DNA from 3 places in the Kosakonia beeri genome. Region 2 is predicted to be linked to each of the others. Evidence: predicted binding sites of a transcription regulator. Region 2 holds the regulator's gene; each other region holds the start of a gene.
What was found. Region 2 encodes LexA, which represses DNA repair genes until DNA is damaged. Its sites were predicted from a motif close to TNCTGTATGTACATACAGNA; they were not measured.
Positions count from the first base shown of each region.

Region 1: a site for LexA is predicted at 1,049-1,068, ahead of dinB (DNA polymerase IV). Genes of this name have one in related genera too.
Region 3: a site for LexA is predicted at 907-926, ahead of sulA (SOS-induced cell division inhibitor SulA). Genes of this name have one in related genera too.

Region 1 covers NZ_CM135106.1:3,898,680-3,900,954, reverse strand. Annotated here, with positions in the region: gene dpaA (peptidoglycan meso-diaminopimelic acid protein amidase) at 1-239, opposite strand, end outside; gene dinB (DNA polymerase IV) at 1,087-2,142, shown strand.
Region 2 covers NZ_CM135106.1:4,568,546-4,570,820, forward strand. Annotated here, with positions in the region: gene dinF (MATE family efflux transporter DinF) at 1-827, opposite strand, end outside; gene lexA (transcriptional repressor LexA) at 906-1,520, opposite strand; gene ACUY4S_RS21640 (diacylglycerol kinase) at 1,629-1,997, opposite strand; gene plsB (glycerol-3-phosphate 1-O-acyltransferase PlsB) at 2,129-2,275, shown strand, end outside.
Region 3 covers NZ_CM135106.1:3,109,960-3,112,234, reverse strand. Annotated here, with positions in the region: gene ompA (porin OmpA) at 1-8, opposite strand, end outside; gene sulA (SOS-induced cell division inhibitor SulA) at 376-885, opposite strand; gene ACUY4S_RS14820 (TfoX/Sxy family DNA transformation protein) at 1,103-1,723, shown strand; gene yccS (YccS family putative transporter) at 1,717-2,275, opposite strand, start outside.

The DNA of each region.
Region 1 (2,275 bases), 670 kb from region 2:
AACCCGCCTGAGTAATTGCAAATCTTGTAGCTGTCGAGGAGCTGGTACTGCTCGCCCATTTTGACGTAGAGATCAAGGGTGCGCTCTTCTTTGAAGATTTGGATATAAACCGGCGACCCCATCAGTTGCTGCTTGAATTCTTTGCTGACCGGCGTGACTGAACCATTGCTGCTTACCAGCCCGGCAAACGAGACGCACGGCATCAGAAGCATCGCAATAAATAATGCGATTTTGCGCATACTACTTGTTTCCTTGATAAAGCGAATACCACATTGCCAGGACGGCAAAGGAAGCCCAAAATTCAGACTATTCTGTTTTGGAGCGCCCACATTAGCATTACGGCATTTTTTCGCAAGCCCCAATACACTTCATCCTTCACGCTGTCTCTTTGTTGGCTGCGCCTTCTCACCCCGGTCACTTACTTATGTAAGCTCCCGGGGATGCTCATGCTTGCCGCCGCGACACAGCGCGAATGATTTTGTGTATACCCTTCACCTTCACGCTGTCTCTTTGTTGGCTGCGCCTTCCCACCCCGGTCACTTACTTATGTAAGCTCCCGGGGATGCTCATGCTTGCCGCCGCGACACAGCGCGAATGATTTTGTGTATATCCTTCACCTTCACGCTGTCTCTTTGTTGGCTGCGCCTTCTCACCCCGGTCACTTACTTATGTAAGTGACCGGGGATGCTCATGCTTGCCGCCGCGACACAGCGCGAATGATTTTGTGTATATCCTTCACCTTCACGCTGTCTCTCTGTTGGCTGCGCCTTCCCACCCCGGTCACTTACTTATGTAAGTGACCGGGGATGCTCATGCTTGCCGCCGCGACACAGCGCGAATGATTTTGTGTATACCCTTCACCTTCACGCTGGTTCTGAGTTGGCTGTTATGGGGCGGAGTGCGAGGGATCGAGTCTGCCCGCGTCGTTTATGCTGCCGTTTGCAGATGACGTATTTTGATCCTAAAAGCGCCGGATTAACAGCCGACGGGGGATTTTTCTGTCTGTTTTTCGCAACCTTATGCGCTCGCTTCTCATTTAACCTGAATGTGCTGTATACTTATCCAGTGTTCTGTGAGGGCGTACGCATGCGCAAAATCATACATGTCGATATGGACTGCTTTTTCGCGGCGGTGGAAATGCGCGACAACCCGACGCTGCGCGATATTCCAATTGCCATCGGCGGCAGCCGCGTTCAGCGTGGCGTGATCAGCACCGCCAACTACCCGGCACGTAAGTTCGGCGTGCGCAGCGCCATGCCAACGGCGATGGCATTAAAACTTTGCCCGCACCTTACGCTACTGCCTGGCCGTTTCGACGCCTACAAAGAAGCCTCGAATCAAATCCGCGATATCTTTTCCCGCTACACCTCACGCATTGAACCGCTCTCGCTGGACGAAGCCTACCTTGACGTTACCGACAGTCCTTACTGCCACGGTTCGGCGACATTAATGGCGCAAGAGATCCGCCAGACCATTTTTAACGAAACACAACTTACCGCCTCAGCAGGCATCGCACCGGTGAAGTTTCTCGCCAAAATCGCCTCCGATCTCAACAAGCCCAACGGGCAATATGTCATTACACCGGCGGAAGTGCCGGCATTTTTACGCACGCTATCGCTCAGTAAAATCCCCGGCGTGGGGAAAGTCTCCGCCGCAAAGCTGGAAAGCATGGGGCTACGTACCTGTGAAGATGTGCAGAACAGCGATTTGGCCTTGCTGCTTAAACGCTTTGGCAAATTTGGCCGCGTATTATGGGAGCGCAGCCAGGGCATTGATGAGCGGGAAATTAGCAGCGAACGACTGCGTAAATCTGTTGGAGTAGAACGTACCCTCATTGAGGATATTCACCACTGGGAAGAGTGCGAAGCAATTATTGAGCATCTTTACCCGGAGCTGGAAAAAAGGCTGGCAAAAGTTAAACCCGATCTGTTAATTGCCCGCCAGGGGGTAAAATTGAAATTTAATGATTTCCAGCTTACCACCCAGGAGCACGTATGGCCGCGTTTAAATAAAGAGGATTTACTGGCAACCGCTCAGCAGGCCTGGAATGAAAGGCGCGGCGGGCGTGGCGTGCGGTTGGTAGGTTTACATGTGACGTTGCTCGATCCTCAACTTGAGCGCCAACTGGTATTAGGCTTATAAAAACTACTAAAATTTATGGTAGCTATTTATCAGCGGCTTCTTTATTATCTCGGGCGCTTATTCATTCCCTATTTACTGCAAAGGAGGTTCACCATGACACAACATGCCCTGATTTCTCTTTGCAGACCTTTCC
Region 2 (2,275 bases):
AACATCATCAGCACGGCATTCGCCGCCACCGTCTCGGGCCCCAGCCGCGCACCAAAAACGGTAATGGAGCCAAAACAGAGCTGGAGCAGTAAAGAGCGCAGCATAATATCGCGATTTAGCGACAGTAACCGCCTGACACCACCACGCCAGGCCTGGCGCAGCATCGGAATCGTTATGCCATGCATAATCAGTACGCGCCGCGCCATAAGCAACCCAATGACAAATGTCGCATATTCCGCGACCGCGGTTGCCAGCGCTGCGCCCTGCACATTCATGTGCAGCCCCATCACCAGCCAGACATCAAGCACAATGTTCAGCGCATTGCCCACCACCAGCAATATCACCGGAGCACGAGCATACTGCACGCCTAACAACCACCCCAGCAGTACCAGATTACCCAGCGATGCCGGCGCGCTTAGCCACCGGATCTCCAGGAAGCGCCGCGCCTGTTCCAGTACAGCCTCACTGCCACCAGTGATGTGCAATGCAAGATCGATTAACGGCGTACGCAGCATGGCAATTAGCACACCGACGACCAGAGCCAGCAGCAGTGGCTGGATCAGTGCGCGGGCCAGTGCAGAAGTGTCACGGGCACCAAACGCCTGTGCTGTAAGGCCGGTCGTGCTCATGCGCAGAAACAACAGCAGCATAAACAGAAAACTGGTTGCCGTTGCGCCAATCGCCACACCGCCAAGATAGACAGGGCTGTCGAGATGACCGATCACTGCTGTATCCACCAGCCCCAACAGCGGGACAGTGATATTGGAGACGATCATCGGCAGCGCAAGTCGCCATAGCGCTTTATCGGAGGCACTTAACAATGACATAGCCGTGTAGGAATCAGTCGGGGAGAAAGGTTTTACGCTGCGGAGCGTATAACAGCACCGCAGCACATAAGCGGGGCGTTACAGCCACTGCCCATTGCGAATGACACCGACCGCCAGACCTTCAATGGTGAAGTTTTGATCGCGCAGGTCAACCACAATTGGGGTGAATTCGCTGTTTTCCGGTAACAATTCTACGGTGTTACCGTGTTTTTTGAGGCGTTTTACCGTGACTTCGTCTTCAATACGCGCCACCACAACCTGGCCGTTACGCACATCCTGCGTTTTATGCACGGCCAACAGGTCGCCATCCATAATGCCAATGTCTTTCATCGACATCCCGCTAACGCGCAACAAGAAGTCCGCATGCGGTTTAAAAAGTGAGGGATCAACCTGATAGTGACCTTCAATATGCTGCTGTGCCAGTAACGGTTCGCCCGCAGCAACACGCCCGACCAGCGGCAAACCTTGATCTTCTTCTTCTCCGAGCAGCAGGCGAAGACCGCGCGATGCGCCGGAAACTATTTCAATTACCCCTTTACGCGCAAGCGCTTTGAGGTGTTCTTCAGCCGCATTTGGGGAACGGAACCCCAATTGTTGTGCGATTTCCGCACGCGTCGGTGGCATACCGGTTTGATTGATGCGTTCGCGGATGAGATCGAACACCTCTTGCTGCCTGGCCGTTAAAGCTTTCATTCCGCCCCCTGGGTGTATATACAGTGATGCTGTGAGTATATACAGTTAAAGGCGATTTTGGAACCAAATTTAAGCAAAAAACCAGGCTCTTAACGAATTCCGGAAGCATTATCGAAAATATGACCAAAGCAACGAGATCCAGGTAAACAGCGCCAACAGGATAGACATCAGCACGGCGGCAGAGCCCATGTCCTTCGCACGCCCCGAAAGCTCATGGAATTCGGTACCAATTCGATCGACGACCGCTTCAATCGCACTATTCAGGATTTCCACAATCATCACCAGAGAAACCGAACCAATCAGTAACACGCGCGTGATCGCGTCAATATCAAGCCAGCAGGCGATAATAATGGCCAGCGTCACTGCAATCGCTTCCTGGCGAAACGCCGCTTCATTTACCCATGCAGCGCGCACCCCTTTCCAGGAATAACCGGCAGCTTTAATGATCCGGGTTAATCCAGTGGTATTATTAGCCATGAAAAAGAACCTTTTTATGTAATGAGCGTCAATGTCTATGTAAGCACGCAGCGGTACAACAGAAATTATGCGCGCTTTCTGATATTCTTTGCGGCGCAATGGCACTATTAACCAGAGGCTTTACATCCTTTATGTCCGGCTGGCCACGAATTTACTACAAATTACTGAATTTACCATTAAGCGTGCTGGTAAAAAGTAAATCGATCCCCGCAGAACCTGCACAGGAACTGGGTCTCGATACGTCACGCCCCATCATGTACGTGCTGCCTTACAACTCT
Region 3 (2,275 bases), 1.5 Mb from region 2:
TTTTTCATTTTTTGCGCCTCGTTATCATCCAAAAATCGCCATGGGAATCTCTCAGAGAAGCCACGGTTAAATCCTTCACCGGGGGCATTGCTCATTTATAACTCAGCAGATATCTTTACCGATATCCTTGGCTTATGCCGAGCACCCCTAGCGATGTAAAGTCTACAACGTAGTTAGAAACTTACAAGTGTGAAGTCCGTCAGGCATATGAAAAAAAAGGCTTTGTGTACACATTATTTAACATTTCTGACTAAGCTTTAGTCGATATGATTTACCCGCAAAGCAGGCTGGACGAGCTTTGTCGCTGTATTTGACAGAGAAAAGGTACAAGCCAACTATTAATAAAAAATATCCTGGGATAAATCTTAAATTTACTCAATGATACAAATTTGAGTGAATTTTTATCCCCGATAGCTGTCTCGGAGCCAAAGGATCATGACGAACGGGACGCATTACGAAACCAATAGCGTTACCTTCTTCTGCGGCCATTGCCAGACGCCGGTGTTCTTCTTCCGTTAATTCTTCAGCATGCCAGCCAATTACAACACTATAATTACCGGTGCGTAATGCGCGAATCATCGATTCCAGAGTAACGTCAGGCGATAGCTGATTAAGTTGCATAACCTTCGTTAGGGGAAGACCTGCAGCTTGTACCCAATCGCGGCTTAACTTTTGTTGGGGTGTTAACCACAATTGCCAGCGTGATTGTTGGCCCAACTGCTGCAGTAAAGGAAGCAAAAGAAGTTGCGTCATCATGGGCTGGTCTTCGCGATAGACCACTTCGCTAATCAACCCTGTCGTGACGCTGGTGGGTTCAACACGCTTAACGGTGCTGAGTGCGGAAGCGAATGTTGTTGAACGATTAGCATAACCAGAAGTGTACATAATCAATCCAGCCCTTTGAGTTACTGTATAAACATACAGTAACCTTTGGACGTTCAAAGATCAACCTCATTTTCTGAAACAAACTCGCAATTTTGTTTTGTCGCAGCTTCACAAAGTAAAATTTGCTTGCCGTCCTGCCCACAGTTGCCTATTTTCCTGATTAACGGATCCGTTACCTATCTTAATGTCGTTACTACGTGATTTTAAAGGAATAATCATGGAAGAGCTGTCACACCAACGGATTCATCAATCGTGTAAATACCTGTCCTCGCTCGGGGAAATTCGCCATCGCGCACATTTTGGTGGCTATAGCCTGGCGGTGGACAATACCATCTTCGCTCTGGTGTCTGTAGGCGAACTTTATCTCCGCGCTTGTGAAGAAAGTACACACTATGCCATCACCCGTACCGCACCTCTGCTGAGCATCAACAGACGCGGACGTCAGGTCTCGTTAAATTACTATTTCGTCAACGAGGGCTTATGGAGCGATCGGACGCTCTTATTGCAGTTGGGGGAATTGTCGCTCAACGCTGCACGACGCGATACGCTACAACGATCTGTGCAGAAGCGATTAAGGGACTTGCCGAACGTGACATGCCAGCTTGAAACCTCATTATGTGGAGTGGGGATAACCGATGTGCAGACGCTGCGCATGCTTGGGGCGAAGGCCTGTTGGCTGAAACTAAAAAGAGTGAACCGACATCTTAGCGTAAATGTTCTTTTTGCGCTGGAAGGGGCAATCAACGGTTTACATGAAGCAGCACTCCCGGTGCAAAAACGCCGGGAGTTAATTGAGTGGCTTAATGAATTGCAGGTTAAGGGAGCAAAAGCTTACTGAAGGATTTGCCGTTTCAGTCGGTACACTTCGGGCAATAAAGCGATTAACAGCCCAATTTGCTGAAGCACCAGAGGGGCTTTGCTGTCCGGTCGTGGTTCGAGATGTTTGATACGCTGTGATAATTCGGCGAGTGCGGCCTGCACTCGCCCTTCACTGCCCGGTAAATGATGCAGTGCATCATCTACATAGCAGACGGCGTCATCAAGCAGTCGAAGGATCTCCGGTTGCGTAAGCTGCTCGCGATGTGCTCCCAATGCTGAAATGTAACTGGTAAAGGTATGGTTCAGGCATAAGAGCCGGAACGCTGCATCGCGAAGTTCTGGCGTGGCGCCCGGTTCTGAAGACATATTCGATACCACAGAGGCTAGTTCCGCATCTCGGTTATATGCATTACGCCGTGCAATCCGGTAGGCCAGCCGGTTATCCCGCCCCTGGTGATATTGTTCCAGGATGGCATCGAGGTAACGGCAATTCGCGTTGAAAGCCTGCTCTGTTATTCTGGAAAGGTGGCGAAAACGCCAGTCCGGCCAGATAAAACTCACCGCAGCCCAG